Regions from separate parts of the Aliiglaciecola aliphaticivorans genome, predicted to be linked through region 1. Evidence: predicted binding sites of a transcription regulator. Region 1 holds the regulator's gene; the other holds the start of a gene.
The links. Region 1 encodes FliA, which starts transcription of late flagellar genes. Its sites were predicted from a motif close to CTAAAGNTNNNNNNNNNNNNGCCGATA; they were not measured.
Positions count from the first base shown of each region.

Region 2: a site for FliA is predicted at 8,696-8,722, ahead of ACYVIL_RS11070 (flagellin N-terminal helical domain-containing protein). Genes of this name have one in related genera too.

Region 1 is NZ_BAAGTF010000097.1:38,414-54,342, reverse strand. It holds gene ACYVIL_RS21990 (chemotaxis protein CheW) at 1-199, opposite strand, end outside; gene ACYVIL_RS21985 (chemotaxis protein CheW) at 225-962, opposite strand; gene ACYVIL_RS21980 (ParA family protein) at 959-1,741, opposite strand; gene ACYVIL_RS21975 (protein-glutamate methylesterase/protein-glutamine glutaminase) at 1,776-2,927, opposite strand; gene ACYVIL_RS21970 (chemotaxis protein CheA) at 2,956-5,196, opposite strand; gene ACYVIL_RS21965 (protein phosphatase CheZ) at 5,210-5,977, opposite strand; gene cheY (chemotaxis response regulator CheY) at 6,011-6,394, opposite strand; gene ACYVIL_RS21955 (RNA polymerase sigma factor FliA) at 6,433-7,164, opposite strand; gene ACYVIL_RS21950 (MinD/ParA family protein) at 7,161-8,027, opposite strand; gene flhF (flagellar biosynthesis protein FlhF) at 8,024-9,406, opposite strand; gene flhA (flagellar biosynthesis protein FlhA) at 9,461-11,557, opposite strand; gene ACYVIL_RS21935 (PEP-CTERM sorting domain-containing protein) at 11,840-12,433, opposite strand; gene pssA (CDP-diacylglycerol--serine O-phosphatidyltransferase) at 12,691-13,506, opposite strand; gene xdp1 (exosortase-dependent surface protein XDP1) at 13,964-14,767, shown strand; gene prsT (XrtA/PEP-CTERM system TPR-repeat protein PrsT) at 14,950-15,929, shown strand, end outside.
Region 2 is NZ_BAAGTF010000019.1:158,103-174,031, forward strand. It holds gene ACYVIL_RS11030 (flagellar basal body rod protein FlgF) at 1-607, shown strand, start outside; gene flgG (flagellar basal-body rod protein FlgG) at 637-1,425, shown strand; gene flgH (flagellar basal body L-ring protein FlgH) at 1,437-2,126, shown strand; gene ACYVIL_RS11045 (flagellar basal body P-ring protein FlgI) at 2,168-3,250, shown strand; gene flgJ (flagellar assembly peptidoglycan hydrolase FlgJ) at 3,276-4,298, shown strand; gene ACYVIL_RS11055 (FlgK family flagellar hook-associated protein) at 4,323-6,419, shown strand; gene flgL (flagellar hook-associated protein FlgL) at 6,428-7,654, shown strand; gene ACYVIL_RS11065 (hypothetical protein) at 7,664-8,590, opposite strand; gene ACYVIL_RS11070 (flagellin N-terminal helical domain-containing protein) at 8,851-9,675, shown strand; gene ACYVIL_RS11075 (flagellin N-terminal helical domain-containing protein) at 10,041-10,883, shown strand; gene ACYVIL_RS11080 (flagellin N-terminal helical domain-containing protein) at 11,378-12,205, shown strand; gene ACYVIL_RS11085 (flagellin N-terminal helical domain-containing protein) at 13,098-13,922, shown strand; gene ACYVIL_RS11090 (flagellar protein FlaG) at 14,012-14,446, shown strand; gene fliD (flagellar filament capping protein FliD) at 14,467-15,927, shown strand.

The DNA.
Region 1 (15,929 bases):
CGTTACCGCGCAAATTAATAATACCTAGCACGTAATCCGGCGCACCAGGAACAGGAGCGATCTCTGTATGCCTAAGCACTTCTTGTACTTGCATAACATTAATTCCATAGGTTTCATCACCTAATCGATAAGTTACCCACTGCAGCACTTCATCATTACTATCAACGGCTGCATTTTTAGCACTTCTTTCATCACTCATATGACTCGCTCCCTACAAGCTGCGTCTAGTTATCATTACTGTTATGTCCCTTGTCTAACAATGTAATCAATTGTTTCACATTCACAAGAGCACACATCTTATCTTTTACCATTCCAGCCAACCAGGGTCTTTTAGAGTTAGCCTTTCGCCATTTGACATCATCTTGCGCTAACGTTGTGGTTGTAACCAAACTTTCGCACGCTAACCCCCAACCACTTGAATCTAACATTATTAAGTATTGATAATTTAATGATTCTGCCAGTTCTTCATTGTATTTTTCTGGCATGACCCACAAGGCCGTATCGACTACGTTTAATTTTTCATCTCTGTGAAGCATAACACCTTTAAACCATTTAGGTTTAGCAAACAAGGGCCCCACTTTTTTAATCTTATGTATGCCACCAAGCTCTGTAAGAGGCAATGCCAAGGTTAAACCAGCCACGTCAAAAAATAACACTTGAAAATCAGCGGTTGGCACTGAAAAATCTGGCTCTGTCGATTCATTCTCTGATGAACTTTTAGCACTTACCAATGCCTCGGGGGTAACTTTAGCTTGGAGTACTTGTGGTTCATTAACAGGGGCGGCAAGGCCCTCTTGCTTTTGCTTTGGTGTAACAGCAGCTGTTGATAGTAACTTAGCAACGCTTTCTAGCTGCAAAGTATCCTCGGCTGCATCTTCGGTCAACGGCAAAGCATCCTCGGTCAACAGTGACGTGAGGTAATCTTCTACCACATCTTCTTTTGCAAAGGTGTCTTTACTCATTTGACATAATCGATTTTATTTTTTAATTGTGACAGTAAATTTTTATATGCAAAAACCCCTCGGGTTTTAGGGCTAAACAACGAAGGAGGTGACTGTGCCTGACTAGCATCCCGGAAGCGCGTATCTACAGGAATAACGCCTGACCACACCCTGCCCTTGTAATTGTTGCATAAATCTTTGTATGCATCTGAAGCCGCATTAACGCGCTTGTCATACATTGTAGGTACAATAATATAATCAAAATCTCGCTTTTGCGACCTCGACATTATTTTTAAGGTGTGCATCATCCGCTGCAAACCTTTGAGGGCTAAAAATTCAGTTTGTACCGGTACAATTAGCTTGTCACAAGCGGCTACCGCATTGACCATTAAAACACCCAATACAGGAGGACAGTCGATTAGAACATAGTCAAATTCATCTTCAATTTTTGAAAACGCTTTTTTCAATATCAGCCCCATACCTGGACGGGTGCCCATGGTACGATCTAAGGTAGCTAACGCCATTGAAGAAGGCAAAATAAACAATGAATCGAGTTTGGTAGAACATAGACTGTCCAACACAATGTCTTTATCTAGTTCATCTCCCGCGATGAAAACGTCGTGGACGCTATGGGATAATTGCTCAGCATCAACTCCAAAATAATAACTCAAAGACGCTTGGGGATCTGTATCAACCAGTAATACTCGCTTTCCTTGTTGAGCGAGAATTCCCCCTAAGGTCACAGTAGTTGTGGTTTTACCTACACCACCTTTTTGATTAGCGATGGCCCAAACTATCACCGGAGAGCTCTTTTAGAAGAATGGACATAGGTGCTCATTTTACTCGCATTTCCAGCATAATGCTCTTAGGGATTTCAAACAATGGTAGGTTTCGCTCAGAAATATTCGCTTTAGTAATCGCTTGAGGCATGCCATAAACCACGCTTGTCTGTTCGTCTTGTGCCCAAATTTTAGCGCCTTTTTGTTTCAGCGCTGCACAGCCTTCTTTTCCGTCTGCCCCCATACCAGTTAAAATAATAGCCAATACGTTCCCAGCGTAAACCTGACTCAACGACTGAAAGGTTAAATCGACACTTGGCTTGTACAGGTGATGGTCGCGGCTCTCAACCTCGGTTATTTTTACTCTCGCATTATGGCTTAAGCCCTCAATTAACATTTGTTTACCGCCAGGTGCTAAATATGCACAACCGCTAACTAAGCGCTCACCATGGGTCGCTTCTTTCACAGTTATGTTGCACATCTGGTTCAAGCGATTGGCAAAGGCTTTAGTAAAGCTGCCAGGCATGTGTTGCACAAGAACAATGGGGTGAGGAAACGTCTCCGGTAATTCGGTCAGGATATTTTGCAAAGCAATAGGCCCACCTGTAGAGGTACCAATTGCCAACAATTGATACTCTTTTCCCGAAGAGCGGCGAATATTAGTAAATGCTGGTTCTAAATTAGTTTGTGCTGTTGCAGGTGCTACGGCAACGCTAGAACTTCTCATAAACACGTGAGTATTGCCAGGTCTGCCAGGAGAAGATAACGGTGTATTTGGTTTGACTCCGTGACGTCGAGCTACCAAGCCTCGTTTTGAGGCTAGTATTCGTACTCGAGTCTGCAGTAACTCACTCGACTCTTTACTATTTCTGGCAATATCTTCAAACTTCTTAGGTAAAAAGTCTAATGCACCAGCATCAAGTGCGTCTAAAGTGGCTTGTGCGCCCTCTGAGGTTAACGATGAAAACATTAAAATGGGTAGGGGATGCACTTTCATGATCCGCTTAACAGCTGTAATACCATCCATGACGGGCATTTCAACGTCCATTGTAACAACATCCGGCTTTAGCTCTGCGACCATTTTAATCGCTTCTTCACCATTACGGGCAATACCTATTACTTCCAACAGGCGGTCTTGATTTAGAATGTCTTTTACACGTCGGCAAAAAAAACTAGAATCATCAACTACCAATACCCTATATGCCATTACAAAAAAGCGTCCTTTTATTTAATTATTATTTCTTTTTAGCATACCGCTTTAATAAGCTCGGAATATCGAGAATTAGGGCAATGCCGCCATCACTAGTGATGGTTGCCCCCGCCATACCAGGCGTACCTTGTAACAGTGCATCAAGCGGCTTAATCACCACTTCTTCTTGGCCAATTAAACTATCGACAACAAAACCAACTTGCTGGGTTCCAATTTGTACAACCACGACGTGTCCCTGATTTTTATCGCCACTGCCACCTAGCTTAGTTAACCAGTCACGCAGATAAAAAAGAGGAATCGCTTTTGAACGCACTATCATAGTCAATTGACTATCAACGGTATTGGTTTTACTCAAATCCATATTGATAATTTCATTTACCGCGCCCAGGGGCAAAGCAAAAGTTTGTTCGCCCACAACAATCATCAAAGTAGGCAGGATAGCTAATGTTAAAGGGACTTTAATTTCTAAGCGAGTACCTTTACCTAACTCGGAACTAATATTGACAGTACCATTGAGTTGATTAATCTTGGTTTTCACCACGTCCATGCCCACACCGCGTCCAGAGATATCAGATATTTCTGTTTTAGTGGAGAACCCCGGGGCAAATATAAGATTGAATGCTTCTTCATCAGTCATTCGAGCAGCAGCATCAGCGTCTAACACGCCGCGACTAATAGCGATATCTTTTAACTTGTCAGGATCCATGCCTTTACCATCATCTTCAATGGTAAGCAGTATATGATCACCTTCCTGTGAAGCTGCCAGCTTTACTGTTCCTAGTGAAGGTTTTCCCACAGCTAAACGCTCTTCAGGCATTTCAATACCGTGATCGACTGAGTTTCGCACCAAATGAACCAGAGGATCGGCCAAAGCTTCAACTAGATTTTTATCTAAATCTGTTTCCTCACCTTCTAGAATCAAAGAAATTTCTTTTTTAAGGCTTCGTGCTAAATCTCTTACGACTCGAGGAAATCGGCCAAATACCTTTTTAATGGGCTGCATACGGGTTTTCATAACCGCGCCTTGCAAGTCGCCAGTCACTACATCAAGATTGGCAATGGCTTTAGTCATGCTCTCATCGTTGATATTAACCCCTAAACTCAACAATCTATTTCTAACCAATACCAACTCACCAACCATATTCATAATCTGGTCTAGACGCTTGGTATCTACCCTTACGGTCGTCTCACCTTGGGCACCGGCAACAGGTTTCTTTTCTTTTTCGTCTTTTTTCACGACGGGTTTAGGAGCCGCAGGTTTAGGTGTAATAGAGGGTTTTTCGTTAGTTACACCTGATTGAGATTTAGTCTCAGATGTAGGAGTTTGTTTTGCTGTTGGCGCTGGTGTCGGCGCTGGCGAAACAGGTTTGCTAACCGCTGCAGGCCCTTTGCCTTCCCCGTGCAATTGATCAAGCAAGGCTTCAAATTCATCATCTGAAATATCATCTGAATCAGAACTGCCTGCTGATGCAGAAGCTGCTGTTGGCTCGGATGGAGACGCCGGTTTAGAAGGCTCTGTTGGTGTAGAAGGTTCTGTTGGTTGCGCTTTATCAATTGAAAAGCTTCCTTCACCATGGAGTTGATCAAGTAAGGCTTCAAATTCGTCATCAGTGATATCTTCATCACTGGCACCACTCATCAAATCCGCAGGGACTGCGTCTTCATTTGCTGAGTTTGTTGAAGAGCCTTCAGCATCTTCATCAGTTTCTGTTTTACTTCCATTAAAAGTTTTGGAACCATGGAGCTCATCTAATAGCGCTTCAAATTCATCCTCGGTAATATCTTCCATGTCGTCATTCGATTCATCGCTTTTTACCTCAACCACCTCTTCTGTAACCACAGGAACTTCAGGGGTAGGCGAAGATGGATCTTCTGATTCAGGTTTGCTCAAACGGTGAAGGGTTTCGATAAGTTGGGGGTCGGCTGCTTCCAGGGGTTCGCGCTTTTTTACACTTTCAAACATTTCTACAACCACATCTGTGGCTTGCAAAATAACATCCATCAACTCAGGTGTTAACGTTCGTTGCCCATTTCGCATAGTATCGAAAACGTTTTCGGCACCATGACAAATGTCCACCAGCTCAGTGAGCGACAAAAACCCTGCCCCCCCTTTTACCGTGTGGTAGCCACGAAAAATCGCATTCAATAAGTCAGAATCATCAGGGTTGTTTTCAAGATCTACAAGCTGCTCTTGCAGTTGCTCTAGTAGTTCACCTGCTTCTACTAGAAAGTCCTGTAGAATCTCTTCATCAACTTCAAAAGACATGAATAAATACCTCTTAAAACCCTAGACTAGACAATAAGTCATCTACATCGTCTTGACTGGTAACTACATCATCTCGCAATTCTGCATCAATAATAGGTCCTTCAGCTTTCACCACTTCTGTTTCAGCTTTAGATTTATGAGGACTTTCATCTGCTTTTGTGATTAATGGACTGGTTTCAGAAGCACCAAAGACTTTCAACATATGGACTAAACTATCTTCCACTTCTTTTACAAGTTCAATGACTCTGCGTATCACTTGTCCGGTAATATCTTGATACCCTTGAGCCATCAGTATATCGGTTAACAAGCCTGTCAATTTATCGGTATCTTTTGAAGACTCCTCCAACAAAGCATCCAAGTCATTGCACAAGGATTTAAATTCACCCAGTTGCAATTCCCTCGTCATCAGCTTTTTCCATTCCGGTAGCAAATTACTAATTCCGGAATGCAGTTTTTCAGCAATTGGCATACTCGCTTCCACGGCATCCATTGTATTATTTGCTGCTTTTTCGGTCGTTTCTAAAACATAATTGAGACGACTTTGCGCATCGGGAATATCTTCGTTGGCTAAATCTGAAATACGTTCGTCGAGTTGAAAGCTGTTCAGGGAATCATGAAGTTGGCGGGTCAATTTCCCCACCTCTGCAAATAATTCAACAGAATTAGTTAACGAGGTTTCTTCAAGTAATTCACTGGCTGCCTGGTTATCTCCACGCTCCAGCAACTCAACTAATTTTTTAGCATCATCAAGAGACATTGGAGCTTTATTAGAACCGGTCATATAGACACTCCTAACTTCATTACAGATTAATTATCAACCAAGTCTCTCAAAAATTTTGTCTAGTTTTTCCTTTAACGTTGCCGCAGTAAAAGGCTTTACAACGTAACCGTTTACACCGGCTTGCGCGGCCGCAACAATTTGCTCTTTTTTAGCTTCAGCAGTAACCATTAACACAGGTAAATGTTTTAAACTATCATCTGCGCGTATTGCTTTGAGCAAGTCAATTCCTTGCATTCCTGGCATATTCCAATCAGTTACCACAAAATCAAAGTCACCTTGTTGCAGCATAGGTAGTGCGGTACTGCCGTCATCGGCTTCTTGAACACTGGTATATCCCAGATCTTTAAGTAAATTTTTGATGATACGTCTCATCGTTGAAAAGTCATCAACAACAAGAATTTTCATATTTTTATCCAAAACTATCTCCAATGAGGATTAAATCAAATGGTGTTTTATTATTCTTCGCTTAATCGCCAAGATTGCATTTTGCTTTTCAGTTTTAGCATTGCTTGACTGTGAATTTGGCTCACTCTAGACTCACTGACTTCGAGTACTTCGCCAATTTCCCTAAGATTCAACTCCTCATCATAATACAATGACAAGACGATTGCTTCTCGTTCTGGTAATGTCGTGATTGCATGGGCTAATGCTTTTTGAAATGAACCTTGTAGTAAATCTTGAAATGGCGTATCACTGCCTTTATTTTGCTCAGTAGAAATAACATCTTCAGTGATGCCCAAGTCTTCGATACCGATAATTTTGCCAGCGTTAACTTCATTCAACATTTGATGATATTCAGCTAAACTGACTTCTAACTTTTCAGCGATGTCTACGTCTCTGGCATCTCTACCTGTTTCACGTTCAACCTGATTAATAGCTTGGGTGATTGCCCGACCATTTTTGTGAACAGATCTTGGTGTCCAGTCGCCTTTGCGGATTTCGTCTAACATGGCACCGCGAATACGGATCCCTGCAAAGGTTTCAAAACTTGCCCCCTTAGAGCCATCGAAATTTTTTGCAGCTTCAAGCAATCCAATCATGCCAGACTGAATTAAATCATCCACTAAAACACTGGCTGGTAACCTGGCTAACAAATGATGCGCAATACGCTTAACCAAGGAAGCATGTCTTTCTACAAGTTGAGCCAAATCGGCTTGTTGTTGATAAGCTGCTGCCCTTTTATTCACCGTTGCCCACCTACCATTTTCTCGCTGACAAGTTGTTCTAGGAAGAACTCTAAATGCCCACCTGGTTGATTAGGGATTGGCCAATGAATAGCTTTATCTGCGAGTCCTCTAATGGCCACAGATGCTGGTGAACCTGGATATGCATCTACAATGGCTTTTTGTTTGCGAACGGATTTTCGAATATTTTCGTCGTAAGGAACGGTAGCGACGAGCTCTAGCGCAACATCAAGAAAGCGGTTAGTCACTTTAGATAACTTAGCAAATAACTCTTGACCTTCGCGCATATTACGCACCATGTTAGCCACAATTTTAAAGCGAAACACACCATGCTCTCTATTCAGTAACTTAATCAGAGCATAGGCGTCAGTGAGTGACGTTGGTTCATCACATACCACCATCATGATATCTTGAGAGGCTCTGGAGAAACTTAACACCATATCGGAAATACCTGCCGCAGTATCGACAATAAGCACGTCTATATTAGTGCGCAATTCACTAAATGCTCGGATCAGACCAGCGTGTTCCGTCGGACTAAGCTCCGTCATTGATTGGGTACCGGAGGTTGCCGGCGCAATCAAAATCCCATGGGGTCCCATCACTAAGACTTCATCTAAGGTACACTCACCAGATAAAACATGGGAAAGATTTTTTTCTACTCGCAAGCCTAACATGACGTCAACGTTTGCCAACCCTAAGTCAGCATCCAATACCATGACGCGCTTGCCCATTTTAGCCATTGAGATAGCCGTATTTAAGGTGATATTAGTTTTACCCACTCCACCTTTGCCACCGGTTACCGCAATCACTTTAATTAATCGAGATTGATTCATTCGTCTTAAGCTTCTCGCTTGGTCGTCGATCATATTGCTAATGCCGATTTATTCTGTTCTGAATTAGCAGTATGGATCAAACCATATTTTTTATAAAGCTTAGCTGCTGCAGAGATTAAAAACTTCGCATCTGCAACTTTAATATCTTCCGGGACTCGTTGCCCATCGGTTAAATAGCTTACAGCTAGCTTATGTTCTATTGCCACACTTAACGCTTCTCCGAGACTATAACTCTCATCGAGCTTGGTTAAAATACATCCCTGCAAATCAGTTGTGCTAAATGCACTAAGAGTATGTTCCAACACTTTATATTGAGCATTGGCTTGAATTACAACATACTTCTTGATGTTAGCACATGAATGCTGATTTAAGGTATCTAACTGCTTGATTAAGCGAGAATCTCTTTGCCCAAAACCGGCAGTATCAATTAAAACCAAACGTTTGTTGCGTAGTTGAAAGAGTATATCTGACAATTCTTCTGCGTTTTGTGCTTTTTTTACGCTACAGCCAATAATTTTACCGTAAGTTGCCAATTGTTCAAAAGCTGCAATACGATAGGAATCAATTGTCACCATGGCAATTTGGTCTGCGCCGTACTTTTGTGCGGCTCTAGCAGCCAATTTTGCAATAGTTGTGGTTTTACCCGTGCCCGTAGGTCCCACAAGGGCAACCACTCCTTTGTCAGCAAGAATAGCATTACCCGTGGTTTGAATACGATTAGACAATAGTTTAAGTAAAAATAACCATGCTTGTCTTTCATCTGCATTTTCGGGGGTATAAGACACTATGTCATCGGCAATTTGGCTACTTATGCCCATATCAACTAATCGTGAGGTTAAATATCCATGCATAGGATGAGCACTTTGACGCTCTTGCTTGAGCAATCCAGAAACTTGAAATTGAAGAACGTTTCGTAACGAATTCAACTCGCTCTTTATTTCACTTATGGCGGAACTTGACACCGTTTCAGGGGTAGCATTTTTTACCTGACTTAGGTTATTCACGTTGTGAACATGGCTTTCACTCTGGGCATCGGAAGAATTCGCAGCGGCTTGCTTTTCGAGTAATTCACGCAAACTGTCTGGGCCAGTATCACCAATAATTTCACTTAGGCTGGGGACTTTTTGCTTACTAGCTGGTGCACTTTGCCCTTGGGTCAATTTAGCGCTGCTAGAATGTGACTGGGCATGCTTCCCAGTGGTTGCGCTACTATTCACACCGGTGCTAGGTTGCATATTAATGTGATTAGGTTCGCCAATGGCTTCCGGTTTTGCTTGATCGTATGCCGCAACAATCTCAATTCCTTCCGAAGTTTTCTTGTTGGACATAATCACTGCATCTCCACCAAGTTCTTTTTTAACTTGGTTAAGTGCATCACGCATGTCTTTTCCGATAAAACGTCTAATTTTCACATTGCCCCCCAAAGAAGCATCTGGTCTAGTTTAAATAAATTACTCTGCGCCATTTTATTGACCCACTGCACTGACAATTCGAATTTGTTTGTCGCTTGGAATTTCCTGATAAGACAACACATGCAATCCCATCACTGAATGTTTGAAAAACTTTGAAAGTACAGGTCTGAGCATACCCGAGGTCAGCAGAACAGCAGGCTCACCTTCAAGCTCTCTTTGTTGCGACGCTTCTGTTAACGAAGTTTGCAATTTTTCTGCCAAGCCTGGCTCTATTCCCGCACCATCTTCCCCACCGGCTTGCAATGATTGATGGAGCATTTGTTCTAAATCTGGTGCCAATGTAATAACCGGTAACTCTTGTTCGTTATTATTGATTTCCTGCACAATCAAGCGTTTTAACGATATTCTCACCGCAGAAACCAACACATCTGGATCTTGAGTTTTAGGACCATATTCACAAAGGGTTTGTACAATGCTACGCATATCACGAATAGGCACGCCCTCGTAAAGTAGGGTTTGCAACACTTTCACTACTGTGCTCAATGGCAGGACTTCTGGTACTAACCCTTCAACTAATTTAGGGCTGTTTTTAGCGAGCATATCGAGAAGCTGTTGCACTTCTTCATGACCTAATAATTGATAGGCATTATTGGTGAGCAATTGGCTAAGGTGTGTTGCAACGACGGTAGCGGCATCTACAACGGTATAACCTAAGGTTTGCGCGTGCTCCCGCTGTTGCGGGCGGATCCAAACGGCTTCTAAACCAAACGCCGGATCTCGTGTTGCGGTGCCGTCTAACTTTCCAAATACTTGTCCAGGATTGATAGCCAATTCATCATCATGACTAATCTCAGCATCCCCCACAGTTACGCCTAGCATAGAGATGGTGTAACTATTCGGGTTTAAATCTAGATTATCGCGGATATGCACAGGAGGAATTAAGAACCCCAATTCTTGAGATAACTTTTTACGGACACCTTTTATGCGCGTCAGTAGCTCACCACCTTGGGTTTTATCCACCAGTGGTATTAACCGATACCCCACTTCTAGACCAATGGTGTCAACATGTTGTACATCATCCCAACCAAGCTCTTTAATCTCTTGAGGTTGGCTTGGCTCCTGAGTATTTTCCAATACCTGAGGTTCCGCGGCTTGTTTCTTTGCATTCCAAAAGTTGTAGTAGGCTACGCCACCAACAAAAGCGCTAAAACCAAGAAAAGCTAAATGAGGCATTCCTGGTACTATGCCCATCACGAACAAAATGCCAGAGGTCACATAAAGGGCTTTTTGATTCCCTAATTGACGTCTCATTTCCTGACCCATTTCTTGTGAATCATTTTCACGGGTCACAATAATGGCAGTAGCAACCGATAGTAATAAGGAAGGTATTTGGGCAACTAGGCCATCACCTATGGTGAGTATCGTGTATATTTCAATCGCTTCACTAAAGGCTAAGTCATGCTGAATAATACCGATAAACAAGCCACCAACAATATTAATAAGCATAATGAATAAACCAGCGACGGCATCTCCTTTTACAAACTTCGATGCACCGTCCATTGAGCCGTAAAAATCCGCTTCGCTAGTAATTTCCATGCGTCTTTTTCTTGCTTCATCTTGATCAATATAGCCAGCATTCAAATCCGCATCTATCGCCATTTGTTTACCCGGCATGGCGTCCAAGGTAAAACGTGCACTTACTTCTGAAATACGTCCTGCACCAGCGGTTACCACTTTAAAGTTAATGATCAGTAAGATGGCAAAAACCACAATACCTACTGCATAATTGCCTCCAATGACCACTTCACCAAAAGCTTGTATAACCTTACCGGCGGAATCGCCACCTTCATGCCCCTCTAACAAGACAATTCGAGTGGAAGCTACATTTAATGCCAAACGCAGTACCGTCGCGACTAACAATACGAGAGGGAAAATACCAAAATCCACAGGTTTATTGGTAAAAACTGCCACCAAAATGACCATAAGTGATAGGGCGATATTAAAACTAAAAAGAATATCCAGCAGAAATGCAGGCATCGGTAGAATCACCATGCCCATAATGGCTAGCACTACGATTGGGGCGCCGATCCCATTCATAAAGCTCTTGACCTGATTTTTATCTACCCGATTAAGGTAACCTGCAAGTTCCATAAACAATTTTTTGACGGTTGTGAATATAATCATAGGTTTTGCAACAAACGCGCCAAAAATATCGACTGATAATTGACGTTTTCCCAACTTAGAATAATCAACTAAGCCAATAGGACACGGTTGCTAAGGAAATTGGGTGGGGGGTAATTGAAATAGCACGTAATAAGCGTTTTAGTTGAGCTAGATGTGAGTGTTAGATAGCCGCGTTTCGTAGTGAGTTTGGAACAACAAACATAAAAAAACCCGGCAAAACTGCCAGGTTTTTTGATAAATTAGTTTAGCTTACTTAGCAGCAATTTTTCTGCGCACTAATAAACCTAGGCCAGCTAACATAAGCACTAAAGCCGAAGGCTCTGGAACATAGGTTACGTCGCCAAGTGTTGTAATACCAAAGGCGTCAAGATAAGGCCCGTCTATATTGCCACTTGCATCGTACAAATATTCATCAATAACAACTATACCATCGTAATTGCCAACATCTAACGTTAATACGTAGTCTGGCATAGCGCCAAATAAAGCGAATGTTTCAATTAAAAAATCTAACCCAGCATTTGGATCAAATGGATTAATACCCGCTATAATTGGAAGGCCAAAATCCGCTGACTCACCATCAGCCATGGTTAAAGCTAAGTCACCGATAGACAAATCAAGGTCTACAGTGCTTAAGAAACCTACTGCATCCGCGTCTTCAGTATTGTAAGTAACAGAACCTATAACCTGAGGACCTAAATCAATATTGAATGGATTAAAATCAGAAAACTGAACATCTGCATAGATATCTTGTTGAATAATCGCGCCAGCGTTTGCTGACAGAGACATTCCCAATGTTGTTGCCATAAGACCTGTCGCGAGCAAAACTTTTTTCAAATACTTCATACTAGTGAACCTTAATTATTGTTTTAAACGATTTCGTTCATTATTTATTGTTATTGTTATAGTGTTTTTGAATCATCGGTCACGACTTAAACAGTGCGACCTCTGCCACTAAGTAAAGCAATTACCGAACCAATTTATTTTTATCAAAATAATCAGTAACTTATTTTCACATGAATAAATAGGGCAAGAGAGATCGTTAAAATATTTGACACTTAATCGCTATATCATTGCTCACTTTCTGGTGTTTTTTTATGCGTCTATTTTTGTTCTGATGCCTTTTCTTGCTCTGGCTCCGATACTTTATTCGGTGATACGGCAAAATCGCAATCGGACTCTTCATGGTCGCCAACCACATCTTCCAATCGCACTTTATCGACACTGCGAAAAGTGTTAATTGGTCCCGCTAACGCATACAAGGCGAAAACGAAAAACAATACTAAAGAAGGAGCGGTAGCCACTATGATGAAAACCAACATCACGATTAATAGCCCAACAAAAGGTACCTTGCCATGCCAGTCCACTTCTTTGAATGAATTGTATTTGAAATTACTCACCATTAATAAACCAGCTAAGCCAGTTAGCACAGCAACGACAAGACCAAACTCTTTACCATCAACATCATAATCAACGCCAACCCATACCATACCCGCAACCAATGCCGCAGCCGCTGGACTAGCCAACCCTTGGAAGAATCGCTTGTCGGCTACCCCTAATTGGGTATTAAACCTAGCGAGTCTCAATGCTGCGCCTGCAACATAGATAAAAGCAGCTAACCAGCCTACTTTACCTAAATCAGTTAACCCCCAATTATAAGCAACAAGAGCTGGTGCCATTCCGAATGACACCATGTCTGCCATGGAGTCGTATTCAGCACCAAACTCGCTTTGGGTATTTGTCATACGTGCAACTCGGCCATCAAGGCCATCAAATATCATCGCCACAAAAATCGCAACGGCGGCGGCTTCAAATCGACCATTCATTGATGCAACCACGGCATAAAAGCCAGAAAACAGACCTGCCGTTGTCAGCAAATTTGGCAATAAATAAATACCTTTACGTTTAGATTCTGACATTATTCCCCCTTCAAAATGAGCGCACAAGATAGCACAACCCTGAATTAGCTCAAAATCATAGATACATTCATATGGTTTAATTTTACCCCTTACAATGACAAATATAAGTTTTCTTTTTGAAAAAACTTTTACAGTTTGTGTTTTCCATTTTAATTTTGCGCTTATCCCTCAACATACCTATGTGACAAACGATATACACAACAGCATTCAATCCCAGGCTACAATTGGTCTTTCGAAGATTTGAAGGGTGGCATTTTGTTTAAGTAGCCATTTGGAAACAGGTAATTTTTTTACTGTCCATTATTTTTACAGTAGAACTATTCCACCTGATAAAAAATCACCAAAAAAACGCGCAAGCCCTTGTTTACAGTGAATTTACTAAAGTTGGTTTAATTATTGCTTAAGACCTCTAGCAAAGGCTTAGGCCAACAGTTTCGAAGATGTAGGAATAATAGTTATGGTTAATAAAATTTTAGCGGGTTTTTTCGCGTTGGCAGTAGCAGGTTACGCCTCAGCAGGCACAACAACCTATGAGACCCAATCCTGGAATTTAGCTTCAAGTGGCAGTTGGGGATCGAATTCCCTTAGTTATACCTCTGGAACAATCGGTATGACGGTAACAGCTTGGTCATCAACCGGTAATGCCAGTTGTGGCACAGGTCCAGAATGTAACAGTAGTAATGTCGCATACGATCAAGACCCGTTTATCGAAAGCGCAGATTTAAAACGTTACTCCTCTGGTCTTGGCGCAGTCAACGATGATGAAGGTGATTCTTCTCCTCATCATGCTTTAGATAATAAAGGTAGTAATAGCGGTTGGCTTGACTACGACATGGTGTTGTTTGAATTTGACACTGCGGTAGAGTTAACCAGTATTAAAGCCGGTTGGACTAAAAATGACTCTGATGTCAGTATTTTGGGTTATACAGGTACAGGCGATTTAGGAAGCACACCATTTTCAACCAGCACCAAATGGAGCGATTTGATGTCTGATGGTTGGGGATATCAAACTGACAAATTTAATATTGGTACTAACACCGCAACCATATCTGCCGGATTTGAATCCAAGTATTGGTTAGTGGGCGTATATAACTCGGTTTTTTCAGGTAATTCTGGAGACAACTATTACGATGCGATTAAATTAAAGAACATCACGACTCGTAAAAGTGAAGGTCAAACCCAAGAAGTACCTGAGCCAGCAACATTCGCTTTATTGCTAATTGGTGCTGCGGCGATATTTAGACGCAAACTGTCAGCCTAAACAATAAATCTGTGAAAAAGACGGTTCGCCGTCTTTTTTTATGCCTGCTTGTTAGCGATATAACCTCCTCTATGTTCAGTATTTTATCCACTAACGGTGTAAAGTCTTTACGCTTTGCGGTATCTTGTTGTATCAACTTACGAACAATCCTTGAGCTCACAATTATAGAGAGATCTTACGTGGTGAAACTTGCCAAAAAAATATCTATCGCTGCCTTATTGTTATTGAGCAGTCAGGTTTTCGCACAGAGCAGTAGTGAATTTTATGAAAAAGCTCTGGCTTCATTTGAAGATAAAGATTTTGAAACTGCTTATATCCACCTAAAAAACAGCTTAAAAGAAAATGAAGATAACCTTCCCGCTAAAATACTCATGGGAAAAGTATTATTGATTAGCGGCTATATGTATGAATCAGAAGAAATTTTAGAAGAAGCTTTAGCTATGGGTGCAGACCCTAGTTTAGTTGTCGATACCCTTGGTAAAGTTTGGCTTTATACTAAGCAAAATGAAAAAATCATTGATAGCCAATTCAATAACCTTAGCGCCAAGAGTTTAAATGAATGGCAAATTATTGTTGCCACAGCCCAGTTAAATCTTAAAAATGTTGAAGCAGCACGTCAGGGTTATGAGTTAGCTTTAAAGAATGATCCAGCCAATATTCGAGTTCTCAATGCCCTTTCCTCTCTTGAGATGCGAGATGAAAAATACGACAAAGCATCGTCCTATTTAGAACTGTCAATTGCTTTGGAACCTGACAACGCACAGACTCTGCGGATAAAAGGTGATTTATATCTTTTTCAACAAAAGTTGGACGAGGCAATTAAATATTATCAACAAAGTTATGCTCTTGAACCTGAAGACCCAATCATAAAACGCTCATTAGTTAGTGCGTATTTGAAAAATCAAGATATCGACTCTGCCAAACAACTTTTAGATGAAATATTAGAACAAACACCTGGTGATCCTACCGGCATGCTATTGAAAGCGTGGTTATTGGCGAAGAATCAATTGAGTGATGATGCCGCTAGAGAATTGGAAAAGTTAAGCGCTCAGTTAGCCGGTCTTAGTGAAGAAAGTTTGCAAGACGATCCCTCTTTATTTTACGTGAGTGCGTTGTCTGCTTATGCACTACAGAATTACATTCAAGCAAAAACGTTTTTCAT
Region 2 (15,929 bases), on a different contig from region 1:
ATACGGCGAAGGTTTGCCGACTCGGGTATTTTCAATGACAGAATCACCCTTCAACAATTATGCGGGTGGCGCAATGATCCAAACCGATCGCGAATTAGACGTGGCAATTCAAGGTGATGGTTGGCTTAGCGTAATTGATGCCCAAGGCAATGAAGCTTATACCCGAGCAGGTAGTCTTCAATTGGGGCCAGATGGCGGTCTTGAAGATGCCAGTGGAAACTCAGTGTTAGGGGATGCTGGTGGCATATTTTTGCCCATTCCACTTTCGAATATCAATATTGCTAACGACGGTACCATTTCAGTTCGACCCCAGGGAGCGCCTGAAACGGTATTGGAAGAAGTAGGCAGGTTAAAGCTAGTTAACCCCAATGTGGCGGATATGAAGCGTGGGGAAGACGGTTTATTTCGACTGAAAAACGGTCAAGAAGCGAATGAAGATATCAACGTGCGACTTCGTACTGGAATGGTTGAAGGCAGTAACGTAAATGCCATCGACGAGATGGTGAATATGATCAGCTTACAACGTCATTACGAATTGCAAGTGAAGATGATGAAAAAGGCCGACACTTTAGATATGCGCGGCAATCAACTACTTAGAATAATTTAGTACTAAACATTAAATAGCGGAGGTGAATAATGCACCCAGCACTTTGGATAAGTAAAACCGGACTTGATGCAGCACAAACAGATGTATCGGTGATCTCTAATAACTTGGCGAACGCCAGTACAGTGGGATTTAAAAAGGATAGAGCGATCTTCGAAGATTTACTCTATCAAAATATTAATCAACCAGGCGGTCGCTCTTCGGCGGATACTGAGTTGCCATCAGGGTTAATGTTAGGTGCAGGTAGTAAAGTTGTTGCTACCCAAAAATCTCATACCCAAGGCAATATGCTGACCACTGATAACGCCTTAGATATGTCAATTCAAGGGCACGGATTTTTCGAAATTCTTCAACCTGACGGCAGTATTGCCTATACCCGAAACGGGCAATTTACCTTAGATGATCAAGGACAAATTGTGACACCAGGCGCTGGTTTCTTATTGCAGCCAAATATCACAATCCCTGAAGATGCTCAGCAAATAACCATTTCACAAGATGGCGAAATATCAGCTTCTATTCGTGGCCAAGCTGATCCCACAGTGTTGGGGCAACTGAGTTTATCGAACTTCATTAATCCAACTGGATTGCAGCCAATTGGTCAAAATTTGTATGTTGAAACTGCAGTAAGCGGTGCACCTATACAAGGAGTGCCAGGACTGGAAGGGTTAGGCACTGTGGTTCAGGGCGCGTTAGAGACTTCCAATGTTAACGTCACCGAAGAATTGGTTAACTTAATTGAAAGTCAGAGACTGTATGAAATGAACTCAAAAGTGATTTCATCCGTTGACCAGATGTTGGGTCAGGTGATTCAGCAACTATAGTGGGGTTAATTATGACTAGGTTCGCTTATATTCTATTTACACTGAGTGCATTGGTTCTTAGCGGCTGCGTAAGTTCTCCCATTGCAGGGCCTTCGCCTAATGATCCAAGTTATGCACCAGTGATCCCAGATATGCCTCGTCAAAAGCTAACTCAAGATGGCGCAATTTTTCAGGCAGACATGGCAAACAGTATTTATTCCGATGTTAAAGCGCGACGCATCGGCGATATTATTACGGTGAATCTGCAAGAAAATACCAGTGCTACCAAATCTGCTGGTACAACAACCTCGAAAGAGACAGATGTTAATGTTGATACTGTCATTGGTTTAGGTGGCGAAGCAGTTAACATTGGCGGTCAAAGTATCCAGCTAGGTGTGGGGGCCGACAACGAATTCACAGGCGATGCCCAAGCGAACCAAAGTAATAATTTGAGCGGTAATATTTCGGTAACCGTTATACAAGTTTTACCCAATCAAAATTTAGTTGTACGTGGCGAAAAATGGTTAACCTTAAACAATGGCGATGAGTATATCCGCTTAACGGGAGTTGTACGTCCCGCTGATATTAGTCCCACCAATGAAATCGTTTCAACCAAAATTGCCAATGCACGTATTCAATACAGTGGCACGGGTACCTTTGCGAATGCGCAAAAACAAGGCTGGTTGAATAAATTCTTCTCTTCACAGTGGTGGCCGTTTTAATGAAAACTTCAACCTTACGTTCATCTCTTATTTATTTGCTGATGGTGGTGCTAGTGACTCCATTTGCCCATGCACAGCGAATTAAAGATCTTGCTTCTATCCAAGGGGTGCGAAGTAACCAGCTAGTTGGATATGGCTTAGTTGTGGGTTTACCTGGCACCGGCGAGCAAAGTCCGTTTACCGAACAAAGTTTCCGAACTATGTTAAGTAATTTTGGGATTAGCCTATCTTCAACCGTAAAACCAAAAATCAAGAATGTGGCAGCTGTGGCGGTTCATGCTGAATTACCGGCGTTCATGAAACCTGGGCAAACAATAGATGTTACGGTCTCATCAGTGGGTGAGGCGGCCAGCTTGCGTGGCGGCACCTTATTACAAACATTTTTAAAAGGCTTGGATGGCAAAGTCTATGCCGTAGCACAAGGCAGTCTAGTGGTCAGTGGTTTTGGTGCAGAAGGGGCTGATGGCTCTAAAATTGTGTCCAATACCCCTACTGTCGGGCGCATCGTTAATGGCGCTTTGGTGGAACGAGCCGTTCCTAGTGGCTTGATGCAAAATGATTTCCTAACCCTGAATTTGAACTATCCAGATTTTTCCACCGCCAAATCTTTGGCAGACACCATTAATCAGCGTTTAGGCGCTGATCCTGAAATGGGCTATATGATAGCTACGCCCATTGATGCCGCTTCGGTGAGAGTCTCTGCGCCTCGAGATGTGGGGCAGAGGGTGAGTTTCGTCGCGACTTTGGAAAACTTCACGTTTACCCCAGCTGATGCGCCAGCAAAAGTCATTATTAATAGCCGCACAGGCACTATTGTGATTGGCAAAGATGTACGTTTATTGCCAGCTGCAATAACCCATGGTGGCCTTACGGTCACAATTTCAGAATATCAGACGGTTTCGCAACCCAATGCACTTGCCCAAGGGCAAACTGCTGTTACTAATCAGTCGATTGTTGATGTGAGTTTGGATGATAGTCGAATGTTTAAATTTGACCCAGGTGTGAGTTTAGATGAATTAGTTCGTGCGGTTAACGAAGTGGGCGCTGCACCTGGTGATTTAATGGCGATTCTTGAAGCCTTACAACAAGCTGGCGCCTTACAAGGCGAGCTAATCGTTATTTAATTGCTTGTGAATCAGTGAATTTATTATGGAAATGAACAACCACATTGATCAACAACTAGAAATGTCGCGCAATGTCCATGATTTTAAGGGCATAGATAGTTTGCGTCAGGCAGCTCAAAGTGGTGACAAACAAGCATTAGATGAAGCCGCTAAGCAATTTGAAGCCATATTTGTACAAATGATGCTCAAATCAATGCGAAAAGCACAAGATGCGTTGGCTGACAAAGAGAGTCCGTTCAATTCTCAGCAAGTTAAGTTTTATCGCGATATGCATGATCAGCAATTAGCCGTTGATTTGTCGTCTCGTGGAGGAGTAGGGATTGCTGAGTTGATCGTGCAACAACTTAGTCCCGGTGAAAACGGTTTTATGCCTGCCAGTGCGGTTAGGGATAACGCCAATTTGATGAATATGGTTCATCAAAGGGCTAAAGAGTACGCAGATCCTCAAAGTCATAATGATCCCTTACAGACTAATCAAAGTGTAATGCAACAAAATTCAGCGATGCAAAATGCGCCTAAACAGAGTGCGACTAAACAAAGTGCTTTTGCGTCTCCGTCGGAGTTTATGCAAACTTTGCTACCCCATGCACAAGAAATCGCTCAAAAAATGGGTATCGATCCTAAAGCGTTGTTGGCTCAAGCTGCAGTGGAGACAGGGTGGGGGCAATACATGATCCATACGGGAAGTGGACAAAATACCCACAACTTGTTTGGCATCAAAGCGGACAATCGCTGGCAAGGAGAGACCACTGCAATCAATACTGTTGAATTTGATCAAGGTGTGGCTAAACAACAAAAAGCGCAGTTTAGAACCTATGACTCTTTTGCCGATGGTCTAAAAGATTATGTTTCTTTTGTAACGGACAACCCAAGATACCAACAAGCGTTAGAAAACGTGAATGACCCTGAAGCGTATTTCAGTGCGCTACAAACCGCTGGATACGCTACCGACCCTCAATACGCTAATAAAATTCTGTCGGTATTGAATAGCGACACCTTTAAGTCAGCGTTTTCTACACTAGGGTTTGGCAAACAAAATGCGCAATAACAGTTTTTCGCGGGAGTTAAAAAGATGATCAGAGCTGCCGATTTATACACTATTGCGACCAGCGGTGTTAGGGCAAGCAATCAATTGCTCGCCACCACCAGTAATAATATTGCCAACGTTAATTCCGAAGGCTATGTTCGCGAACGCACAACCTTCGAAAGCCAATTAGTTGGAGGGGTTGGCCGCGGTACCACTGAACGTGTTTTAGATACGTTTGCGCAAAATCAACTGCGCCGAGACACCACCCAAGTAAGTGAATTTGAAACGTATTTTCAACGCTCTAGTGTGTTAGATGACATTTTTGCCAGTGAAGCAAATAGCATCTCAAGTAGCATGAGTCGGTTTTTTAGCTCTTTGCAAACCGCCACTGATGAACCTACAAATATGGCCGCTCGACAACTCGTATTGGGCGAAGCCAATGCCTTGGTGGGCCAGGTGAGTACCTTGTCGCAATTTATGGACAACAAGGAAAAAGAGCTCAATTTAGAATTAGAGTCCACCATAGATACCGCGAATAAGCTAATTGAAACCATAGCCGACCTTAACGCGAATATTCGAATAGCCGAAGGCAACAACTTATTTGATGAACCCGGCGTACTCAAAAATCAACGTGATAACGCAATTTTAGAATTAGCCGAGATAATGTCCATTGAGACCCGTGATAACGGTAACGATGACGGTTCATTGATGGTGAACTTAACCTCTGGTGAATCATTGGTGCTGGAAGATGGATCTTTTAATTTGTTTCAGCTAAGTGGCGATCCCGACCCCGATTACCGAAATTTGTTTTTAGCTAGCACCGGAAAACCTACAACGTTAAGACTACCAGAGCAAAACTTAGGTGGACAAATGGGCGGTTTATTTCGTTATCGTGATGAGATTTTGGCTGAAGGGCAGCGAGAGCTCGGGCAAATTTCCATGGCCTTAACTAGCGCTGTAAATCAGCAGAATAGACTAGGGATGGATTATGATGGCCAACTAGGCGTTAACATATTTTCTAATCCAGAGTTTCAAGGTTTGAATTATTCGGCAAATTCTGATTTATCGTTAACCATGAACGGCAGAATGACCGAAGATGGCGCCAGTAAAATTACCGCTGCTGATTATTTGGTGGAGATCACCGGCACCACGCCCGGGGCTCCCGATACGGTTGATATCAGTGTTACCTTAGTCAACCCTGATGGCTCTTATGTGACTGATATAGACGGTAATGCCATAACACAATCTTATACGGGTTTGGATGCACAGGCCGATAGCTTTACTGAAGTGATCGGTGGTTTGGAACTCGAATTTCCCAATGGCGATAGTTACGCAGTGGGAGATCGATATTTATTCCAACCAACAAAAAGCACAGCCCAATCAATCGAAGTGGTTATGACCAGACCTGAGGATATTGCTTTAGCTTCGCCATTTCGTGTCGATAGTAATTTGGATAATTTAGGAGATGCACGTTTAACTGATTCGACTGTCACTAACACCTTTGTTGATAGCACTTTGACTGATCCTCAGGCATCCGCTTTTGACGGTAGTGGAGGTTTTGTTAGCGGCAGCCCGGCACGTATCGTGTTCAATAGCGAATCTGAATTCGAAATTTTTGATGAATCCGGTGCATCATTAGTCGTGATTTCTGGTGTGACTGACTACAATAATTTAATGGAACAAGCGGCAAGTGATGGTAGTTGGCCATTTTCTGCTTTGACGGATTTTCCTGGCTATGATTTTAGTCTACAAGGTACCCCTGTGGCGGGCGATGAGTTTACCATTAACTACAACACCGATGGGGTAGATGATAATCGCAATGGTTTAAAGTTGGCTGGTCTACAAGACGTGGATATCATGCAACAAAGTAATAATAATGTCGGAAATTTGATCACATTCCACGAATCATACGCCAATATTGTCAGTGATATTGGTGCTAAAACGGCGTCTGCAGATATTTCGATGCAGGCTGCACAAGCGATGCAAACCCAGTCCAGCGATTGGTTTCAATCCGTGTCTGGTGTGAATTTAGATGAAGAAGCGGCAAACTTGATCCGCTTTCAGCAAACCTATGCGGCGGCAGCAAGAATATTAACTACCGCAAGCGAATTATTTGACACCATTTATAGTGCTACAAGGTAAATTGTACTATGGCTAGAATATCCACAAACCAGTTGTATGACCGCAGTATTAATACAATTACGCAAAATCAGGGAACTTTATCAGATGTTCAACAGCAACTCTCATCAGGGAAAAAGTTGTTGCGACCTTCGGATGATCCTGTGGGTGCCGCGCAGGTGGTTAGACTCACTGAAGATCTCGACAAAATTACACAATACAAGCGTAATAACGATTTACTGACTAATTCATTGCAACAGGAAGAGGTGGTTCTTAGCAATATTAATAACGCGTTGGATAAAGCCAGACAATTGATGATCCAATCTGGAAATGGCGTATACGATGAATCTGATTTGCAGGCCATCGGCATAGAGATTGGCGCAATTCGAGATGAAGTATTTAGTCTCATGAATACCCAAAATTCCAATGGCGAGTATATATTTGCTGGCTATCAGTCTCAAACTGAAGCATTTACCTACAACCCATCAGCGGCAGATCAAAAATACACGTTTTCTGGGGATGATGGCGTTAAGCACATCCAAGTATCAGATGCGATGAATATTCAGTCTAATAGCTCAGGAAAGTCGGTATTTGAAAACGTTCTGGCAAGACTTAATTTCAGCGTTACTGGGGACAGTGGACTGGCATCATTTTCTTCTGTCATTAGTGAACAATCCGCTTTTGATAAATTTCATGAAAATAATTATGACGCGGTGACCGCAGCGAATAATCAATTTCAAGGGACTATTATTGCGGGTAATCAAGTTCAAATTGAAAATGTTGGTACTGGGGACATCATTGACACCGTCAATTTTACTTCTGGCGAACCATTTGTATTTAAAGGTATTGAGTTCAATCTAGAAGGAAGTGTAGGGGATACTTTTGACTTTCAACTTGATAAGCCGGAAAAAAATAATATCGCGGAAACCTTAAACAATTTTTATTTGGCGTTAAATGCCGGTGATTTAAGTGATAAAGGACTGAATGAGGCAATTGCTGATGCATTGGTTGGAATTGATAACGGCTCAAAATCTTTAGCCAATGCAACTTCATCTTTAGGTGGACGCATGAATGTAGCAGAATCTGTTTATGAATCGAATTTGGATCTTGAAATTGCCAATAAAACAGCCCGGGCAAATATTGAAGATGTGGATTATGCAGAAGCCGTATCTGAATTGAGTAAACAAGAAACGGCTTTACAAGCTGCCCAGGCTACTTTTTCCAGAGTAACAGGGCTTACCTTGTTTGATTACATCTAGTGTTTGAATTTACAGTTCAAGTTTTGTTAAGTAAATATGGCTTTGATTGTCTATGTGGCTGGAATAATAGCTAATAAATATGCCTTCTTTGCGTTTGATCATACCTGCATAGCTGCAATCTCCACCTGAAGGTAACACCATTACTAGGGTCAGCTTTTGAGTTTCAACATTCATTTTCCAAAGTGCCGTTTTAAATTGTCTGTTTAGCCAGGCCCTGCCGCAAATTAAAATAGTTTTAGGATCGAATTGGATGATCACCGGTGCGCCTATGTATATTTTTAGATCAAACCATTGCCACCGGGTGAAGGGGGGCTTTGACACTCCCCATTGCGCACTAAAAGAGTCTGCATCCCTACGCACTACGGCAAAAGCTTCTCCGCTGTCGCTGAAACATAAGTCACTTTCGTTGGGATAACCAAGACCATGGGTGGCTAGACTGAGTGCATCGGGTTTAAAACATTCAAAAGTACGCAATGGATTGCCTTTGTATAGGTCGAGTTGTTGTTGCGCGCGTTTGTAAGCAAATCCATAGGCCTGTTCACCATGCCAACGAATTCGCCACACCCACCAATTTTTTTCAGCAAACCAATGTGGACTAGACCAACTCAATCCATCTTGCGAAAACCAACATAAAGAGCGGCTATGTAGCCATTTGCCATTTTTATCATAACAACGAGCATAGGCGTTGATTAATAATTTACCATCGGGCATTACGGTTAATTTGGGATCGCGTAGATCGCAATTAGCCATTTTAAGATTGACGCTATTTATTTTTTTACCATTAAAGTCACAAGTCACAATGCGTATATCCCCATCTTTGCTCATGTGATCTGTGGCTTCTCTAAAACTAACGAACAGCTTGTCTACATACACACACATATCAGTAAATGCGCAGTGTTTAGCCGTTTTCCAAATCGAATTAGTCCAATTAATCATCTTTTTTAAAATTTATTTTTGTCTAAAAACCTATTGAATCTCAATTAATTACATTTTGCAAAGCGGAAATTTTTTGCCGTTTTTATAAAAAACGGCAAAATTTAGTTAAAGGGATTTTTCTATCCGTCGATACCCTATCTGAGAGAGCCAGTAACACCGATCTAGTTTTGACTAAGATTGATGTTCTTGAATGTGTTTTTTAACCACCGATTTTATCGGTTGCCAGCGAAACGCTGGACTGAGAGTGTAGGAGAAATCCCATGGGATTATACGTTAACACCAACGTTTCGTCTTTAAATGCGCAACGTCAATTATTTGATTCATCTAACCGTTTAGGCACGTCTTTTGAGCGTTTGTCTTCTGGTTTCCGTATAAACCGTGCAGCGGATGATGCTGCTGGTTTGCAAATCACCGACCGTTTGACCACCCAGGTTCAAGGTCTTAACCAAGCTGTTAGAAACGCAAATGATGCGATTTCTTTAGCACAAACTGCTGAAGGCGCGTTAGGGGAAGTAACAACTTCACTTCAACGTATCCGTACTTTAGCGGTACAGTCACAGAACGGTATTAACACCTCTGCTGACCGCTTAGCCCTGCAAAAAGAAGTTTCCGCCCTTAAAACTGAAATTTCACGTATTGCTCAAACTTCACAGTTTGCCGGCGTAGACATCCTTGATGGGGCATTTTCTGCCGCATTCTTAGTGGGTGCAAACGGTGGTCAAACTATTTCTGTGAACTTGTCTAGAACCAGTGGTTTCGGAGCGTCAGGTCTAGGTATCGCTGGTACTTCAGTTGCCAGTATTACAGAGGCATCTGCAGCGTTAACAGAAATTACTGCTGCAATTTCAACCGTTGGAGCTGTACGTGCCGATTTAGGTGCCCTGCAAAATCGTTTCCAATCAACTATCAGAAACTTAAGTAATATATCTGAAAACGTTGCTGGAGCTCGTTCACGTATTCGTGATACAGATTTTGCGACAGAAACAGCTGAATTGACACGTAACCAGATTATCCAACAGGCCAGTTTAACTGTTTTGTCTCAGGCTAATCAGCGTCCACAATCAGCGCTTCAGCTTCTAGGTTAATAGAATACGATTGGGAAATTAAAGCCAGGGGGTAGTGAATCTGTATTTAATGGCCCAAAACGTAGAGAGTGCGCTCTTTCCCTCCTAACGTAAGAGCGCTTCGCCGGCTAATTTAGTCGGCTTTTTTCTCAACCTAAGTAATTGAAAATAATAGGAATTAATATTTAGTTAGAAATTAGGCTAAAGAATTTTTCGATCCTGTTCGATAAAGATTTCAAGAGCGATGTACAAACTAAAAAAATAATAAGTACACGCCTAATTAAGTGACGTAATAAAACTAATAATAGCGCACTTAGAATCACCGCAATGATCACTAATAATAATAATAGGTCAGGCGGATTGCTTAAATCGTTAGGAGAAAAAAAATGTCTTTATACGTCAACACAAATGTGTCGTCGTTGAATGCTAGTCGTCAGCTATTCACGTCGAACAATAATTTAAGTACAGCGTTTGAACGCTTATCCTCAGGTTTGCGCATAAACAATGCGAAAGATGATGCCGCCGGCCTGCAAATTTCCAACCGACTTACCACACAGATTCTTGGCCTTAATATGGCCGTCAGAAATGCCAATGACGGCATCTCTCTAGCGCAAACCGCAGAAGGTGCATTGGCTGAAACCACGTCCGCATTGCAACGTATTCGTGTACTTGCTGTGCAATCTCAAAATGGTATTAATGGCTCGGCTGATCGTTTAGCACTACAAAAAGAAGTCGATGCTTTAAAACAAGAAATCAGTCGAATTGCCGCAACCTCACAGTTTGGTGGCGTCAACATTCTTGGTGGAGCTTATTCTTCTGCATTTTTGGTCGGTGCGAATCCAGGTCAAACAATTAGTGTCAATATCTCTAGACCCGGTGGGTACGGGACTTCCGGCTTATTCGGTTCGCAGAGTATTGATTCAAATTTAATTTCTGTTGCTTCTGAGGCCGCTGCATCTCGTGCTATGACTGCTGTATTAGGTGCAATTTCCATAATTGATGCTAAAAGAGCGGATTTAGGTGCCATACAAAACCGGTTTCAATCTACCATCAGAAATTTAAGTAACATTTCAGAAAATGTATCAGCGGCTAGATCTCGCATCCGCGATACAGACTTCGCTGCTGAAACAGCTGAATTGACTCGCTGGCAAATAATTCAACAAGCCAGTATCACAGTGTTAGGACAGGCTAATCAACGTCCACAAGCTGCTTTGCAACTGTTGCAATAATAAGAGAGAAAGATCATGAAATATGATGCTGAGCAAGCAACAGGGGCAGGCTGCAACATTGAAGATTGATTGAAGAAAAGAAAACGGCCGGATTGCAAAATGTGGGGGCAGGCTGCAACCGACCGAAGAAGATACGTTTTACTTAAACAACTAGATAACTCACGCTGTATAAAAGCGCGGGCGAATTCTCACTCCATTATCAAGCCATAGGCTTTTTTAATTGGCAGTCGACTGGGCAGAAAAGACGCCAGGAGGTAGTGAGAGGTATTGAGGTATAGGCCATCAATTCCGCCCGTCGACAAGAGCTTTCGCTCTTACTTTTGTACAGCTTTGTCAACCATAATTGCTTGGCAAAACTGTCAGCCATGGTAATGACTGACAATATGATTTTAGCATTTAGTGTGCCAAATTTATATTTAACTGAGTTATCAACACATTTTTTAAGTAAAACTATTAATAAACAGTTAGTTAATTAAAGTTTAGGAGTGTGGATAATGACTTTGTTTGTAAACACAAATATTTCGTCAATTAATGCCAAGAGGCAATTGATTACCACCAACAATGATTTAAGTACCGCTTTTGAGCGTTTATCGTCGGGTTTTCGTATTAATGGAGCCAAAGATGATGCGGCAGGTTTACAAATATCCAATCGTCTAACCACACAAATTTTAGGGTTGGATATGGCAGTCAGGAATGCAAACGATGGTATATCTTTGGCGCAAACCGCCGAAGGTGCTTTGGCCGAAACAACAGTGGCACTGCAAAGAATAAGAGTGCTAGCGGTCCAATCTCAAAACGGCATTAATAATTCAGCCGATCGCCTAGCTTTACAAAAAGAAGTTTCCGCATTAAAAACAGAAATAAGTCGTATCGCCAGCTATAGTCAATTTGGTGGCGTCAACTTGTTGGATGGCATTTATTCAGCAAAATTTCTCGTCGGGGCTAATGCTGGTCAGACAATCAGCGTGAATATTTCCCGTTCCGGGGGGTTCGGTACGTCAGGATTGTTTGCCGGTTACAATATTTCAGTGGCATCAGAGGCCCAAGCTTCAGCAGCATTAACTCGCGTAAGCCAAGCTATTTCAATAATTGACGCTAAGAGAGCTGATTTAGGTGCAATACAAAATCGCTTTCAATCCACAATTCGTAATCTGAGTAATATATCTGAGAACGTTTCAGCGGCAAGATCGCGTATTCGGGATACAGATTTTGCCACAGAAACGGCAAGTCTTACCCGTGCACAAATTTTACAACAAGCGAATTTAACGGTTTTGTCCCAGGCTAACCAGCGGCCACAAGCTGCATTGCAATTACTTGGATAATAGCGGTAAACAAATTAGAGGATCATATTTCTGAGGGTAGGAACTGAGAGGCCAACCCAGAGGCACATTGGAAATGTGTCTAGATTGGCCAAGGATGGCGGTGGTGTCGGCACCACCTAAATAAAAAGCCGACTAACAGGACTGAGAGTGTAGAAGTTTGGTTGAGAGGCCAGTATTCATTCTCTAACCCTGCCAGCCGGACAGAAACAGTATTTGCTCGTACTCCTAACGTGAGCAAGTTGGCCAGGTCATTTGATCTGGCCTTTTTTTATTTTTATGCCAAAAAAATGGCTTTTGTTATTTGTCTCACGTTTATATGAAATTAATTTAGCAATCGCTGTGCCAGTAATTAACATTGTTACCTGACAAAGGATTATTTTTCCTTACAGGGTAAAATTAAGGCAATGAATTAATCTGCATGTAGATGTGGCTCAACTTCAACTATACCCCTCGAAAGTCAAAATTACGCGCAAGCAAATATTAGGTATTAAGCGCCATCTGAACTGTCTGTGACACAAGGAACGCTTATTTGTTCAACCTTTTCTTTATACCCGCTTAGCCCTGTGATTCGTTATTCCCAAAAAACACCTAACTTTCTTCGATTTAAGCCTATTTTCTTTAACTAAATTTTTATTATTTTTAGAGTATTTTTAAAAATCTTTATTTATCAACATGTTAGGTTTGATAAAAAATAGATAAAAAAACTAAAGATCTTCAAGTAGTGGTCGATAACATTAGTTGAGGGGAATTCTTTTTAAAGAATTTTATGTTGAGGGTTGGTAGAGGTGCCGATTCTCAATCAAAGAGAGGTGGCTTTCAAGATGTATTTCTTGGAAGTCAAAATTGAGGCGAATTACCTTATCAGTTAATAGGTAGTTCTCAGGAGGTAAATATGGGTTTATATGTAAACACCAATGTGTCGTCTTTGAATGCGCAGCGTCAGTTGTTTAATTCAGGACAGTCACTTAGCACATCATTTGAAAGATTGTCATCTGGCTTTCGTATTAACCGAGCAGCAGATGATGCGGCTGGTCTGCAAATCTCAGATCGTCTTACGACTCAAGTTCAAGGTCTAAACCAAGCAGTACGTAACGCTAACGATGCCATTTCATTAGCACAAACGGCTGAAGGCGCTTTGGGCGAAGTAACATCATCTTTGCAACGTATTCGTACCTTAGCGGTGCAATCGCAAAATGGTATCAATACTTCTGCTGATAGACTCGCGTTACAAAAAGAGGTTTCAGCGCTGAAAACTGAAATTTCACGTATCTCGACTGACTCACAGTTCGCCGGCGTAGATATTCTTAAAGGGACATTTTCAGCTGCGTTTCTAGTTGGCGCAAATGGCGGACAGACTATTTCAGTAAACTTGTCGCGCTCTGGTGGATACGGTTCTTCAGGTTTGAACATTGGGTCATTGTCAGTTGCCACTATCGCAGGTGCATCTGGCGCATTGACGTCAATTGACAATGCAATATCGACTGTGGGTGCAGTAAGAGCTGATTTGGGTGCGTTGCAAAACCGTTTCCAATCCACTATTCGTAACCTGAGTAACATTTCAGAAAACATTGCTGGTGCTCGTTCACGTATTCGTGACACCGACTTTGCTACTGAAACTGCCGAGCTAACCCGAAATCAAATTGTTCAACAGGCATCTTTATCTGTGCTTAGTCAAGCAAATCAGCGACCTCAATCGGCGTTGTCTTTGCTAGGATAATTTGATTAGCTTTTTAGGTTAGTCTATCAACGATAATGCCACTATACTTGTATGGTTAGTGGCAAATTGCTTTGAAGTGGAGGTGAAAGATGGATGTTAATTTTTCACAGTATGGCCAGAATTTTGCACAGCAAGACATAACACCGTCGGTTTCTGTAAACGTATCTGAACAAAATCAGCTCAGAAATGAAAAAAAGCAAGGTGCCGATTCTGGGCAAAATGGTCAAGAAAATCAGAGACAGGCCGATAAAACTGTATCAAACAATGAAAGCACAGAAAGTTCTGTAAACATTGAAAGTGCGGTTAGCGAAATAAGTGATTTTCTGCAGACTTCTAATCGTCAACTATCGTTTTCTGTTGATGAGAAGAGCGAACGACAAGTGGTTAAAGTGACAGACTCGGAGTCTGGGGAAGTGATAAGACAAATCCCCACTGAAGAAGTACTCGCTTTGTCTGAGAGAATCAAAGATCTCCAATCTGACGTAGGTAGCGCAGTGGGGGTATTGTTTAACAAACAAGCTTAATTTATTTAAAGAGGTTCGTCATGACAATCCAATCATTAGGTGTAGGCTCGGGGTTGGCGTTAGATGATTTAGTCACGCAATTAATTGCCGCCGAAAGAGAGCCAAAACAGGCTCGTTTGGACGAAAAAGAAGAGTCACTGGATTCTGAAATTTCTGCTATCGGCCAGTTGAAGTCTAAAATGAGTGACTTTCTCGACACCGTTGATGAATTGCGCAGTGATATCAATCTGCAAGGTCGCGAACCTTCTATCACGAATCCCGATGAAAGCGTCGAACCTTTTACTGCGGAAGCTGCCAATAGTGCTGTAAAAGGCGAATATCAAATTGCTGTTACCCAATTAGCTAGCGGCAGCCGCTTTGAAACAGAGAATGCTGTAGATGGCGGTTTTAGCGATTCAACTGATACGGTTTTATCCTCTGGAAGCGGCAGTCTAACGTTTAAAATTGATAGTACTGGCGATAGTTTTGATATTAACGTTTCTGCCGGTCAGACACTGCAGCAACTTGCTAATAAAATAAACAGTTCAGAAGATAATTTTGGTGTGAATGCAAGTATCATCGATACGGGTACAGCTGATGGTGGTGCTAAGCTTGTTTTAACTTCCACTACTACAGGTGATGGTAACGATTTAGTCATTGTAAATAATAATGACTTGGCTGACCTAAACCGAGTAGCAACCACAGATTCAACAGAAACGGCGTCTTATTTAGATCCTGTTCTGAGTGCCCAAAATGCACAAGCTACCATAGACGGTATTGCGGTTGAATCTAGCACCAACGAATTCGAAAATACGATTTCAAGCGTTTCCTTTGAGGCATCAACTGTCTCAACGAAAGATGCTCTGGGGGAATTTCAAACCTCTACGTTACAAATTGGCTATGATACCGAAGGTTTAGATAAAAAAATTAGAGACTTTGTCGATAACTTTAATGCCTTGGCAAGTGAGATTGATACACTTACCAAATATGGTACTTCTGAGTTAGAAGATGATGGAGCGTTAGCTGGTGATTTTATGGCCAGGAGTATTACCTCAGGGTTAAGCAGTATTGTTGGCTCAAATGTAAGCTCTTCTGCGCTAGGGGGACTGTTTGCAATTGGTGTTGAACTTAACTCTGAGGGCAAACTAGAAATCTCTTCATATGATGAATTTGGTTTAGGCAGTGGAGAGGATCGCCTTGCCGAAGCATTAGAAGATAACTTTGACGAGATAGCGGCTTTGTTTACTGATGAAGATGAAGGTATCGCTGCTCGCATGTATGAATATACAAAAGAGTATACAACCTTCAGTGGGTTATTGGCGACAAGGGAGCAATCAGCAAAAGATGAAAAAGATCAGTTGTCTGAAGAAAGAGAACAATTCGAACTTCGCATGTTAAGTTTTGAAGAAATATTGCGTGATAAATATTTAAACCTTGATCAAACGGTAACAAAACTAAATCAGACAGGTAATGCGCTAATGGCTTCTCTGGGTCAAGTATAAGG